2 regions of the Enterobacter cloacae complex sp. HYC074_NIDB genome follow, and region 2 is predicted to be linked to the other one. Evidence: predicted binding sites of a transcription regulator. Region 2 holds the regulator's gene; the other holds the start of a gene.
The links. Region 2 encodes sigma-54, which starts transcription at its own class of promoters, with help from an activator protein. Its sites were predicted from a motif close to GTTGGCACANNTTTCGCTNT; they were not measured.
Positions count from the first base shown of each region.

Region 1: the regulator sigma-54 is predicted to act here: its motif matches at 4,255-4,274, upstream of O1724_RS14225 (branched-chain amino acid ABC transporter substrate-binding protein).

Region 1 is NZ_CP114214.1:2,915,749-2,922,983, reverse strand. It holds gene O1724_RS14240 (ABC transporter ATP-binding protein) at 1-707, opposite strand, end outside; gene livM (high-affinity branched-chain amino acid ABC transporter permease LivM) at 704-1,978, opposite strand; gene O1724_RS14230 (ABC transporter permease subunit) at 1,990-2,904, opposite strand; gene O1724_RS14225 (branched-chain amino acid ABC transporter substrate-binding protein) at 2,973-4,094, opposite strand; gene O1724_RS14220 (YecA/YgfB family protein) at 4,506-5,174, shown strand; gene tyrP (tyrosine transporter TyrP) at 5,491-6,702, opposite strand; gene O1724_RS14210 (YecH family metal-binding protein) at 6,894-7,130, shown strand; gene ftnA (non-heme ferritin) at 7,167-7,235, opposite strand, start outside.
Region 2 is NZ_CP114214.1:4,217,500-4,224,734, reverse strand. It holds gene arcB (aerobic respiration two-component sensor histidine kinase ArcB) at 1-622, shown strand, start outside; gene elbB (isoprenoid biosynthesis glyoxalase ElbB) at 855-1,508, shown strand; gene mtgA (monofunctional biosynthetic peptidoglycan transglycosylase) at 1,505-2,230, shown strand; gene npr (PTS phosphocarrier protein NPr) at 2,270-2,542, opposite strand; gene rapZ (RNase adapter RapZ) at 2,539-3,393, opposite strand; gene ptsN (PTS IIA-like nitrogen regulatory protein PtsN) at 3,439-3,930, opposite strand; gene hpf (ribosome hibernation promoting factor) at 4,013-4,300, opposite strand; gene rpoN (RNA polymerase factor sigma-54) at 4,323-5,756, opposite strand; gene lptB (LPS export ABC transporter ATP-binding protein) at 5,804-6,529, opposite strand; gene lptA (lipopolysaccharide ABC transporter substrate-binding protein LptA) at 6,536-7,090, opposite strand; gene lptC (LPS export ABC transporter periplasmic protein LptC) at 7,059-7,235, opposite strand, start outside.

The DNA.
Region 1 (7,235 bases), 1.3 Mb from region 2:
GTGATGTCATGGTGGTCGCACAGGAACCGGATGATCTCACTCAGCTTGTGCGTCTCCACCGGGTTCAGGCCGGCAGCAGGTTCATCGAGACAAATCATCTCCGGGCCGGTACACATGGCGCGGGCGATTTCGAGGCGTCGTTGCTGACCATAGGACATTTCCCCGGCCAGACGGTTCGCGCAATCCACCAGATCCACCACCTCCAGCCAGTAAAACGCCCGGTCCAGCGCATCGTTCTCTGCCCGACGATACGCAGGGGTATTCAGCACCCCCGCCAGCAGATTGCGGTTGACGCGCATGTGCTGTGCCACCAGCAGGTTTTCCACCACCGACATCTCGCGGAACAGGCGGATGTTCTGAAACGTGCGCGCAAGACCCGCGCGGTTCACCAGATGCGTGCCGCCAAACATTTTATAGAACAGGCGTTGACCAAGCTGCGCCGGGTTGAGCCAGTCGCCCGGCTGGAATTTCTGGCCGAGCACCTGAATGACATTGGTGGTTTTATTTCGTGCATTGAACAGAATGTTGCCGCCGGAGGCCCGGTAGAAACCGGTCAGGCAGTTAAAGACGGTCGTTTTTCCTGCGCCGTTAGGCCCAATGAGTGCGGTAATGGAGCCGCGCTGCACCTCAAGATTGACGTCGTTTAAGGCCTTGATCCCGCCGAAGTGCATCATCAGATGTTCTACACGTAAAATCGTTGCGTTCATGGCGCCACTCCTTTACGCACGGTAAATCCGCTGCGGTTGATGCGGATCAGACCGCGAGGACGCCAGATCATCATCACCACCATCAGCATGCCAAACAGCAGCACCCGGTATTCCGCAAAGCTGCGCAGCAGTTCCGGCGTGACGGTCAGCACAAAGGCGGCCAGTACGACGCCGACGGTGGAGCCCATCCCGCCCAGGACCACAATGGCGAGGATCAGGGCCGATTCAAAAAAGGTGAAAGAGGTCGGGTTAACAAACCCCTGGTAGGTGGCAAAAAACACCCCGGCGATACCTGCCGTCGATGCGCCCAGGGTGAAGGCCGAGAGTTTGACCAGAACGTGATTCAGCCCCATGGAACGGCAGGCAATCTCATCCTCACGGAGCGCTTCCCACGCCCGTCCAATGGGCATTCGGGTCAGCCGGTGTTTAATGTAGAGCACCAGCATGACTACCAGGAAAAGTACCGCATAGATGAAAATAAACTTCATGTTGGGGTTATAGGTCAGGCCGAAGAACTCGTGGAAGGGGACGCCGCCTTCTTTGGCGCGTCGGCCAAACTCAAGGCCAAAAAAGGTTGGGGCAGGGGCTGAAACGCCGTTAGGCCCTCCGGTGAAGTTAAGCCAGTTGTTCAGCACCAGGCGGATGATCTCGCCAAACCCGAGCGTGACGATGGCGAGATAATCCCCGTGCATGCGCAACACCGGAAAGCCAAGCAGGGCGCCTGCGCCCGCGGCCATTAGCGCCGCCAGCGGCAGCATGCTCCAGAACCCAAGCCCCAGATACTGATACCCGAGCGCCAGCCCGTAAGCGCCGATGGCATAGAAGGCGACATAACCCAGATCCAGCAGCCCTGCCAGGCCAACAACAATGTTCAGCCCAAGACCGAGCAGGACGTAGATCAGTCCGAGAATGGCAACCGTCAGAAGGTATTTCGTTGCTACAAACGGGAAGCAGATCGCCAGCGTGACAATCAGCGGAATGATCCAGCGCATGCGGCTTTTATACGCCGGCGGCCGGACATACACGCCCGCATTGTCGGATTCAAACCGCGTCTGTAAACGTCTTCCGGCCGCCGTAGCTGAAAAGGCGCTCAGCAAAAAACGTCCCACCATCACCGTGCCAACAATCCACGCCAGCCGCTGGCCGTCAAAGGTAAAGCTGTAACCATCCAGTATCACACCCGCAATCGGGCCGAAAATAATCAGGGCGATCATTCCGGAAAAAATTGCGTCCAGAATGCAGCGCTTCAGGGAAAAACCGTCAGAGGTCATCGCGTTGTTCCTTACACTTTAGCCACGACAGGGCGGCCCAGCAGCCCCTGAGGACGGAAGATCAGAATTAAGACCAGCAATCCAAACGAGAACACGTCTTTATAATCCGAGTTCACCATCCCGGAGAATTGCGCTTCTGCAACGCCCAGAATCAGCCCGCCAAGCATCGCACCGGGCAAAGAGCCGATGCCGCCCAGCACCGCCGCCGTAAAGGCCTTGATGCCGATAACAAACCCGACGTAAAAATCAAAGGTGCCGTAATTCATGGTGATCAGCACGCCCGCCAGCCCGGCCATGGCTGCGCCGATAACAAACACCAGCGAAATTATTCTGTCGGTGTTGATACCCAGGATGGAGGCCATCTTACGATCCTGCTGTACCGCACGGCACATGCGTCCTAAGCGGGTACGGTTGATAATCCAGGTCAGCACCAGCATGCCCGCGAACGAGGCGATGAGGATAAAGACTTTGGTATAGGTTATCTGGACAAACCCTTCGCCAAGGTGAAAACGCAGCACGCCATCAAGCATGGTGGGCACGCCCTGCTGGCGCGGGCCCTGGCTGAGCTGGACGTAGTTTTGCAGTATCAACGACATCCCGATGGCCGAAATCAGCGGCGCCAGACGCGTCGAGTTGCGTAGCGGCTTATAGGCGATGCGCTCAATCGTCCAGCCATAAACGCCAGTGACCACGATGGTGAAAACCAGCGTCCCCAGGATCAGCAGCGGAAAGGAGTGGAGTCCAAAAAACGCCAGCAGGGCCAGGCCAATGGCCGAGAGATAGGCGGAGATCATATACACTTCGCCGTGAGCGAAATTGATCATACCGATGATGCCGTACACCATGGTGTAGCCGATGGCGATAAGACCGTAGACCGACCCCAGCGTTAAGCCATTAATTAATTGTTGCAGAAAGAATGTACTCATGGTCGCGCACCTGAATAAAGGGTTACGCCGACAGTCAGACCTGCCGGCGCTGAGCAGATTCCGTCCCGTTATGGCACTTCTTTATATTTGCCTTTGTCATCCCACTGGTAGACCACGTAGTCAGAGACTTTGAGGTCACCTTTGCTGTCCCAGGCTTTTTTACCCATCACCGTGTCGACAGGGTTGGCCTTCAGCCACTCGCTGGCTTTTGCGGAATCCGTCCTTTTCGTGGCCTTGAATGCCGCCGCGATAGCCTGCACAGACGCGTAGGCGTAGAGGGTGTACCCTTCAGGTTCAAATTTACCGGTGCGGAATTTCTCGATGACGGCTTTTCCGTCCGGGATCAGGCGCGGATCTTTACCGAAGGTCATGTAAATACCGTTGGTGTACTGTGCCCCACCGGCGGCGGTGACCATCTCTTCATTGACGATACAGTCTCCCGAGAAGAACTTCGCCTGCACGCCCTGTTCACGCATCTGGCGAACCAGCGGGCCCGCTTCCGGGTGACAGCCCCCGAAGAACACCACGTCCGGTTTTTGTGCGCCGATTTTGGTCACCAGCGCGTTAAAGTCTTTCTCCCCGCGGGACAACCCTTCGTACATCACCTCCTTAACGCCGCGTTTCGCCAGCGCCGCTTTAGTGGCATCCGCCAGCCCCTGACCGTAGGTGTCTTTATCGTGGATGATGACCACCCGTTTGGCTTTCAGCTTATCAAGAATAAAATCGCTGGCGACCTGGCCCTGCTGGTCGTCACGTCCGCACATGCGAAATATGTCGCTCATGCCACGTTCGGTAATCAGTGGGTTCGTTGAGCCGGGAGTGATGGAGAGGATCCCGGCATCGCTATAGACCTCGGAGGCGGGCATGGTCGACGAAGAGCAGAAGTGGCCGACGACCGCTTTCACCTTATCCTGATCGACTAAGCGGTTGGCAACGGCGACGGCCTGTTTGGGCTCGCAGGCGTCGTCGCCCTGAACCAGTTTGATTTTCTCACCGTTGATCCCGCCGGCGGCGTTAATGTCTTCCGCCGCCTGCGTAGCGCCATGCCAGTATTGATCGCCGTAGGTTGCGTTCGGGCCTGTGAACGGCCCGGCCACGCCGATGACGATATCGGCCTGCGCGGAAAAGGCCGTCACCAGACAACCGGCCAGCACCAGGGAGAGGGGAGTTTTGGTAAATTTCAGCGACATTATTATGTTCCTTAGCAAAGAGGTTTTTGCACCAGGTATAAACCCGAACGCCTGATGGCATCGTAAATCCAAAAACAAGAGCGAGAACAAAATGCACTTTAGAAGCAATCTCATGCTTAATACGGCGAGGATCCCACGCACCGCGAAGCGCGCAGAACATTAAGCAAAAAGGTTGCCAGAATGGTTAATCCCTTGACCGGGTCACAACACGTTGAGTATAGAGCGCCGTTTTATGCGCCTTTGCGGGATGATATGAATTTACAGCGGAGATCACATCTCCTTAACAACAAAGCCCATAAGTTGTGCAACGGTCACGATTTGCACGTTTTTGCAGCAATAAAGACCTAAACTTCAGATAGGCACGCGCGGCGATATATGTCAGGATCGTTTTTTTTATCAGGAGTATCAGCAATGGCTGAAGGCCCATTAAATGAAAGCGAGATGGCGTGGCTGGAAGAGACATTAATCTCTTACGGTCACGACGATGCATCCGTGATTGACGTGTCCGAACTGGACGGCATGCTTACCGCAGTACTTTCCGGTCCCGTTGTGGTGGAGCCCGACACCTGGCTGGTGGCGGTCTGGGGTGGTGAGAAATATATTCCTCGCTGGAAAAACGATCGTGAGATGAACCGTTTTATCGATCTCTGCTTTAAGCACATGAACGATATTGCCGAGCGTTTGAGCGAATACCCGGATCAGTTTGAACCGCTGTTTGGCTATAACGACGTTGACGGTCAGAGCTATACCGTGGTGGAAGAGTGGTGCTATGGCTACATGCGCGGCGTGGCGCTGACGGACTGGTCATCCCTGCCGGAAGCGCTGGAAGCGGACCTGGCGGTGATTGCCCTGCACGGGACGGAAGAGAACAGCGAGAAGCTGGATGCGCTGACCGAAGAGGAGTATATGGCCAGCATCGAGAGCATTCAGCCTGCGGTGCTGCGTTTGTATAACTACTGGGTGGCTAACCCGCAGCAGCCGGAAGCGAAAAAGCCGATCGTGAACGGGTCGAAGGTGGGGCGTAACGACCCGTGCCCGTGCGGGAGTGGGAAGAAGTTTAAAAGCTGCTGCCTGCATTAAATCATTAATTACTGTGGCCTGAATGGGGCACGGGTGTTGAGTCCCCGCTAAAATCGGCGAACCGGAGACCAGATGACAAGGGCTGGACGCCATGGATGGCGGCCAGAGGCGAATCGAGACAGGATGTCGAGTTGAGCCGACCGCAGGCAGATGGTCGGGAGGTGAGCGTAGTGCGAAGCACCGATTTTCCGCGGGGCCGCGGGGATTGATAAGGGGGCCGCCGCGGCCCCCTTATCCCGTTCACATGCTGTGAAAAAATTATATTCTGTTGATCTTAAGGTGAACGGAACAGTACCTCAGGACCTGTATAAATAAGTTATCCCACTTCCGGCAGCATCCCCGCTGCAATCAAAATCTGCACCAGAATAATCGCCACACCGCACCCAAACACCACGAACAGCATTGGCGTACCGCCCGCTACGCGATACCCCTGCTGCGGATGTTGCTGGCGGCTCTTCCACGCCAGCAGGGAAGGCAGCAGCAGGGCCAGTACCGATAACGCCACGCCGGCATACCCCAGCGCCATCACAAACCCGCGCGGGTAAAAGAGCGCGAAGGCCAGCGGCGGCAGGAAGGTCATCGCCCCCGTCTGTAAGCGTCCCGCAACGGTATTGCGCCGCTGGAACAGATCCGCCATATAGTCAAACAGGCCAAGCGCCACGCCGAGGAAGGAGGTTGCCAGCGCCAGGTCTGCAAACAGATGTACCGCCAGCTCCACGTGTGAAGAGGCCACCACGTTACGCAGGGCAACCAGGAATCCATTCAGACCAGAATGCTCTGCCATCAGGCCGATAAAAGTATTGGAATCAATACTGCCCAGCGTTACCAGCTGCCAGAACAGGTAAGCAATCAACGGAATGGCGCTGCCGATAACAAAGACGCGGCGTAGCTTGCGAATATCACCGTTCATATAGCTCACGATGCTCGGTACGCTGCCGTGAAAACCGAAGGAGGTGAAAATAACCGGGATGGCCGAAAGCGCCAGACCTTTCTCCAGCGGGAGGGAGAGCAGGTTAATCTTGTGAACATGCGGTGCCAGCAGCACCAGCATCACAACAAGGAAAAGAATTTTGGCGCTGAACAAAAAACGGTTAAACAGATCGACCAGCGATGTGCCCGCGCAAACCACGCCGCCACCAATCAGCGTAAAGACAATGGCGCCTGTTTCCGGTGAAAGCGACGCACCGAAGCCGTCATTGATACTTGACGCAATCAACTCTCCGGCGCCGCTGATGTAAGCGGCAGTCAGGGCGTACATCAGGAACATCATGCTGAAACCGGTGATCCACTGCCCGTAGCGTCCAAGATAGCGTGCAGCCAGGGAGCCTAAGCCAGTATCGGCAGGGACATGCTGATAAACCTCCAGCAATAATAGCGCGGTGTAACACATCAGGGCCCACAGACCGCCCAGCAGCACTACGGTAACCCCAAACCCGACGCCAGCGGCAGCCAACGGCATGGCCAACATTCCTGCGCCAATTGTCGTTCCGGCGACGATAAAAATACTTCCCAGAGTTCTGTTCTTCACGCTTTCCTCTACAACGCTTCCATACCGCGACTCATTCTGCGGCGCAGAGTAAGGGAAAAGCCCGGTCTCGTCAAATCACCGTTACATAGGGTGTAAAAATTAATTTACAAAAAGAAAAGGGTAACCTGAGCCAGCGCAAAGCGTGCCGTGGAGGGAGCGTTTAGTCTGCTTTTTATTTACGAGAGGTAACCATGTCAATTCACGGACACGACGTGCTGAATATGATGATTGAGTCAGGTGAGAGGTATACTGAGGAGAGTCTGGTTGAGGCGATACATGCCCGCTTTGGCGAAGCGGCGCGTTTCCATACCTGTTCAGCTTCAGAGATGACGGCCGCGGAGCTGGTGGCGTTTCTGGCGGCGCGCGGAAAATTCATTCCGGCAGCAGACGGATTTTCCACTCACGAAAGTAAAATTTGCCGTCATTAAATAAAACGGTGCTGAAAACTCAGCACCGCTTTTCTGTTAATTCTGCGTGTCGAGCGTCGACAGCTCTTTATCAATGAAGTACAGACCTTCCCCGGATTTACCTGC
Region 2 (7,235 bases):
CCTGGTGCTGCTCGATATTCAGCTACCGGACATGACCGGACTGGATATCTCCCGCGAGCTGACGCGCAAATATGCTCCTGACGAGCTGCCGCCGCTGGTGGCGTTGACCGCAAACGTGCTGAAAGATAAAAAAGAGTACCTCGAGGCCGGAATGGACGATGTGCTCAGCAAGCCGCTGGCGGTACCTGCCCTGACGGCGATGATCAAGAAGTTCTGGGATACCTGTGATGAAGAGGAGAGCACCATGACGTCTGTTGATAGCGCCAAAGCCCAAACGATACTGGATACCGCCATGCTGGAGCAGTATATCGATCTGGTAGGACCAAAACTGATCACCGATGGCCTGGCCGTGTTCGAAAAAATGATGCCGGGCTATCTGAACGTGCTCGAATCCAACCTGACGGCGCGTGACCAGAAGGGCATCGTCGAAGAGGGACATAAAATCAAAGGCGCGGCAGGATCGGTCGGGTTACGTCATCTCCAGCAACTGGGCCAACAGATTCAGTCGCCTGATTTACCTGCCTGGGAAGATAATGTAGGTGATTGGGTCGAAGAGATGAAACAGGAGTGGCAAAACGATGTGGCAGTGCTGAAAGCCTGGGTAGATGCCAGAAAAAAATGACCCCGGCTATACCGGGGTGCGCGAATACTGCGCCAACACCAGGGAAATCGTGGCTGCGCCTGATTTTTGTGGGTTGTTTTCGCATGGACGCCGCCTGAAAATTGAGGCCGCACGCAGATAAGATAGCAAATCTTAAACAGTTTGTTACATGAATCAGTGAAATGTGTGAAGCATAGCGTTTTAATCAGAATTTTTAATGTGCTTCAGCGAGTTGCTTAGAAGGATCGTCAGAATGAAGAAAGTGGGTGTCGTGCTGAGCGGATGTGGCGTTTACGATGGTTCAGAGATACACGAAACCGTATTAACGCTGCTGGCATTATCGCGGCAGGGGGCAGACGTTATCTGCTTCGCGCCGGATAAAACTCAAGCAGATGTAATGAATCATCTTACCGGCGAGCCAATGGCGGAAAGCCGTAACGTGCTGATTGAAGCAGCACGTATTGTGCGTGGAGATATTCATCCGCTGGCACAGGCCGATGCCGCTGAACTTGATGCGCTCATCGTGCCGGGCGGCTTTGGCGCGGCAAAAAACCTGAGCACGTTTGCAACAGAAGGCCCGGCGTGCCATGTCGATCCCGATTTGAAAGCGCTATCGCTGGCGATGCATGCAGCAGGTAAGCCGCAGGGCTTTATCTGCATTGCGCCAGCCATGCTGCCGAAAATTTTTGATTTCCCGCTGCGGCTCACGATCGGAACCGACATTGATACCGCTGAAATTATCGAGGATATGGGCGGCGAGCACGTGCCATGCCCGGTCGACGACATTGTGGTGGATGAGGACAACAAAATCATCACCACGCCGGCGTATATGCTGGCGCAGAACATCGCTGAGGCTGCCGCAGGCATTGAAAAGCTGGTGGACAGAGTGCTGGTTCTTACCGAATGAGTCGTAAATTATCCCCTGGCGGGTGGTTAAAACGGATCCTGCTGCGTATTGTGCTGGTCCTGGCCGTTTTTTGGGGCGGAGGCATTGCGCTGTTCAGCATCCTGCCCGTCCCGTTCTCCGCCGTGATGGCAGAGCGGCAGATTAGCGCCTGGCTCTCGGGTGATTTTGGCTATGTTGCCCACTCAGACTGGGTCGGCATGGATGAAATCTCCCCGTGGATGGGGCTGGCGGTCATTGCGGCAGAAGATCAGAAATTCCCGGAGCACTGGGGTTTTGACGTGGCGGCTATTGAGAAGGCGCTGGATCATAATGAACGTCATGAAAACCGCGTCCGCGGCGCGTCGACGCTTTCTCAGCAGACGGTAAAAAATCTGTTCTTATGGGACGGTCGCAGCTGGGTAAGAAAAGGGCTGGAGGCCGGGCTGACGCTGGGAGTCGAGACGGTGTGGAGCAAAAAACGCATTTTGACCGTCTACCTGAATATCGCGGAGTTTGGTGACGGCGTGTTTGGCGTCGAAGCGGCATCGCAGCGCTATTTTGGCAAGCCCGCCAGCAGGTTGACTATGTCCGAAGCGGCACTCCTTGCCGCCGTGCTGCCGAACCCGCTGCGTTTTAAGGCCAGCACCCCGTCAGGCTACGTGCGAAGCCGCCAGGCGTGGATTATGCGCCAGATGCGTCAGTTGGGTGGGGAAGGGTTTATGGAGCGAAATAATCTTATGTAAGGCGGGTAAGCGCAGCGCTACCCGCCGACATGGCGAACGTTAGTCTTCGTCAAACCCGGCGTTAAACAGGGCAATCACTGCCGCCAGCGCTTCTTCTTCCTGCGGGCCGGTGGCTTCAACTTCAATCTGGCGGCCTTTGGCAGAATCCAGCATCAGCAGGGCGATCACGCTATTGGCTTCTGCCTCGGTTCCCTCGTCGTTGCGCAGCAGCACCTCAGCATCAAAACCCTGCATCAGCTCAAACAGCTTCATCGCCGGGCGCGCATGCATGCCCAGCTTATTGGTGATTTCGACGGTCTGTTTTACGGTCATGTTTTGCGTTTTTCCAGCGTGCGATGACGGGACTGAACGTTCTTTCCGCGTGAGCGGAAGTAATCGGCCAGCTGTTCGGCAATATAGACCGAACGATGTTTACCGCCGGTACAGCCAATCGCCACCGTCAGGTAGCTGCGATTGTTTGTTTCCAGCATAGGTAACCATAGCTCAAGGTAGCTTCGCGTCTGGTAGATAAAATTGTGTACTTCTGTGTGTCGGTCAAGGAACGCCGCCACCGGCTTATCCAGACCGGTCATCGGACGCAGTTTCGGATCCCAGTGCGGGTTCGGCAGGAAACGCACATCAAAAACGTAATCCGCATCGATAGGTATGCCGTGCTTAAAGCCGAAGGATTCAAACACCATCGTCAGTTCACGCTCGCGCTTGCCGAGTAAGCGCGTACGCAGCATTTCCGCCAGCTCGTGGACGGACATTTCAGAGGTGTCGACAATCAGGTCGGCCCGCGAACGCAGCGGCTCAAGCAGATCGCTCTCTTTATCGATGGCGCTTTCCAGCGAAAGATTTTTACTGGAGAGCGGATGCAAACGACGTGTATCGCTGTAACGGCGGATCAGCGTGTTGCGGTCAGCGTCCAGGAACAAGAGCTGAGGCGAGAAGCATTCCGGCAGGCTGTTCATTGCCTGCTCGAAGATTTCCGGCGATTCCGGCATGTTACGCACGTCAATACTGACGGCGGCAGAGATTTGCCTGTCCGCCAGCGTCCGCGCCAGATCGGGTAACAACACTACCGGCAGGTTATCTACACAGTAAAATCCCATGTCTTCCAGCGCGCGCAGGGCCACGGACTTCCCGGACCCCGAACGACCGCTGACGATCATCAGCACCATGTTCCGTTTCTCCTCAGGGCAGCCGTTCTGAAGGCCCTTTCCCGATTATGCCTCATCCTGATTGCCTTCTGCTTCAGTGATAATTTGATAAAGCTCTTCATCACTTTGGGCTGAGCGCAGTCGACGACAAATGGTTTTATCCGCCAGACGTTTGGCAACCAGCGACAGCGTGTGCAGGTGGGTCTTGGTCTGATCGGCAGGAACCAGCAGCGCGAAGAGCAGATCCACAGGCTGGTTATCAATGGCGTCAAAAGCGATAGGCGTTTCCAGTTGCACAAACACCCCCACGGCACGCAGCGTATCTTCTTCCAGCTTGCCATGCGGGATCGCAATGCCATTGCCGATGCCGGTACTGCCCATTTTTTCACGAGTCAGAATGGCTTCAAACACGATCTGCGGCGGCAGACCCAGCTGTTTTGCGGCCAGCTCACTGATGATTTCCAGCGCACGTTTTTTGCTCTGGCAGTGAACGCCACTGCGGGTACAATCCTGGTTAAGGACATTGCTCAGTTGAAGAGCGGAATCGTTGTTTATCATAATTTCACCTAAGCGCTAACTGTACAAATGGCCTGTTGTGTTTCACAACAGGCCGTCCTGCACCCGTTAACTGCCCGGACAATTAGTGTTGTTTCAGTTTATCTTTATGTTTATTGAGCTGTCTCGCAAGCTTATCAATCAAGCCGTCGATAGCCGCGTACATGTCTTGCCCTTCCGCACTGGCATGGAGTTCCCCTCCGTTGACGTGCAGGGTCGCATCCGAGATATGCGTCACTTTCTCCACTTTCAACACAACATAGACCTGGTTGATCCTCTCGAAATACTGCTCGAGTTTCGCAAACTTAGTGTTTACAAAATCGCGTAAAGCCTCAGTAATCTCGACGTTATGTCCGGTGATATTGAGCTGCATAGTGTCTTCCTTATCGGTTGTGTCAAACCAGTTGTTTACGCTGGTTAGACGGCGGAATGGATAAAGACTCTCGATACTTCGCGACAGTACGACGTGCCACCATAATACCCTGATCGGACAGCATGGTGGTTAACTTACTGTCACTGAGTGGCTTCGCGGGGTTCTCCGCGGCGATCAACTTCTTCACCAGTGCGCGAATGGCCGTCGACGAGGCTTCGCCGCCGCCTTCGGTGTTCACGTGGCTGGAGAAGAAATACTTAAGCTCAAAAATACCGCGTGGGCTGTGCAGATACTTCTGCGTGGTCACGCGGGAAATGGTTGATTCATGCATCTCGACGGCCTGGGCTATGTCCGCCAGCACCATCGGTTTCATAAACTCTTCGCCCTGCTCAAAGAATGCCTGCTGCTGTTCGACAATACAGCGGCTGACGCGCAGCAGCGTGTCATTACGGCTCTCCAGACTCTTAATCAACCAGCGTGCTTCCTGAAGGTTGCTGCGAATGTATTGATTATCAGCGTCGTTACGGGCGCTGGTGCACATGGAGGCGTATTGCTGGTTGATTTGCAGGCGAGGAATGCTGTCGGCGTTCAGTTCAACGACCCAGCGGCCATTGTGTTTTCTCACCAGCACATCGGGAATGACATATTCCGGTTCGCTGGTCTGAATCGACTGCCCCGGACGCGGATCGAGCGACTGGATCAGATTCACCGCTTCCTTCAGCACCTCTTCTTTCAGGCGCGTGACGCGCATCAGGGTGCGGAAGTCGTGGTTCGCCAGCAGATCCAGATGATCGCTGATGATGAGCCGGGCTTCGTCAATCCACGGTGTCTCTTTAGCAAACTGCGAAAGCTGGATCAGAAGGCAGTCACGCAGATCTTTCGCGGCGACGCCAATCGGGTCGAAACGCTGAACGCGTTTCAGGACGGCTTCGATCTCTTCCAGTTCAATCTCGTCATCGCCGATGCTTTCAAGAATCTCGTCCAGCGTCACGGTCAAATAGCCCGTGTCGTCAACGGCATCGACAATCGAGGTGGCAATGGCGCGATCGGTATCGGAGAAAGGCGTCAGCTCCACCTGCCACATCAGGTAGTCCTGAAGCGATTGGGTAGTTTCGCCCTGGTAGACCGGGAGTTCATCGTCCTGGTAGTCTGCACGCGTCCCGGAAGGGGTACCCGCGGTGTAGATTTCATCCCAGCTGGCATCCAGCGGCAGTTCGTCCGGCATCTCTTTCTGTTCGAGTGCATCTACGGAGTCGAGCGTTTCTGTGTCCTGCGTCTGCTGGGCGTCTACCTCGTCATGAAGATCGGTCTGCTCCAGCAGCGGATTGCTGTCCAGCGCCTGCTGGAGCTCCTGCTGGAGTTCTAACGTGGACAGCTGCAACAGACGGATTGCCTGCTGGAGCTGCGGCGTCATGGCCAGTTGCTGGCTGAGCCGTAATTGCAAACCTTGCTTCATGTTCAGAGCGTTTTTCTCCGGTTCGGCGTGACTTAACCTCTACCCTATCAGAGTCTGAAGTCTTCCCCAAGGTACACGCGCTTAACATGCTCATCTTCGAGGATTTGCTGCGGCGTACCGTGGGCAATCAGATGGCCCTGGCTCACTATGTAGGCGCGCTCACACACCGCCAGCGTTTCACGAACGTTGTGGTCCGTGATCAGTACGCCAAGCCCGCTGTCGCGCAGGTGTTCAATGATACGTTTGATATCGATAACGGAGATGGGGTCAACGCCCGCAAACGGTTCATCCAGCAGGATAAATTTCGGGTTTGCTGCCAGCGCGCGCGCAATCTCAACGCGGCGGCGTTCACCACCGGACAGCGCCTGACCGAGGCTGTCGCGAAGGTGTTCAATATGAAACTCTTCCATCAGCTCGTTCGCACGGTCAGTGCGCTGCTCGCTGGTCAGATCGTCACGGATCTGGAGCACGGCCATCAGGTTGTCGAACACGCTTAAGCGGCGGAAGATAGACGCTTCCTGCGGCAGATAGCCGATGCCACGACGCGCGCGGGCATGCAGCGGCAGCAGGCTGATATCTTCATCATCGATAATGATGTTGCCGGCGTCACGTGGGACGATGCCCACTACCATGTAGAAGGTCGTAGTTTTACCCGCGCCGTTAGGGCCAAGCAAACCCACGATTTCGCCGGAGTTGACGGTCAGACTGACATCTTCGACGACGCGGCGGCCCTTATACGCTTTCGCGAGGTTTTTTGCAGTTAAAGTTGCCATAACGAATTAGTTACTCTTTTTCTTTGCCGGAGCCTGACCGTTGTTCTTGTCCTGCAACTGCGAAGGCACAAGCACGGTCGTGACGCGTTTGCCTTTTTCGCTGGAGGCCTGCATTTTCTGCTCTTTCACCAGATAAGTGATCTTGTCGCCTTTGATATTGCTGTCCAGCTGTTCCAGGTAAGCATTACCGGTCAGGATGACCAGATCCTTCGCCAGTTCATAGTGCATATGCGAGGCATGGCCTTTCACCGGCTTGCCGTTGTCCTGCATCTGGTAGAAGGTGGCCGGGTTGCCATAACCATCGATAATCTCTTTCCCCTGCTCACCGCCCGGACGGGTAACGACCACTTTGTCGGCGTTGATTTTGATGGTGCCCTGGGTCACAACGACGTTGCCGGTAAAGGTGACGACGTTACCCTGCATATCCAGAGACTGGGTATCGGATTCAATATGAATCGGCTGTTCGGTGTCGCCAGTCACAGCAAGCGCGGGAAGACTGGCCGCCAGCAGCGCGCTGGCGATAACAACTTTAAGGCTGAGTTTGTTTGTTTTGAATTTCATAGGAGGTTCTAACCTTTTCAATCAGCTCGGCGTTTTTGCTGCGTAAGTTCCCGCGCATTCTTAAACCGCTGGAATTAAATGTTGTGCCATACAGGGTGACTAAATCCTGCGACGTGACATCCTGGGTGACCAGGTTGATCTGGGC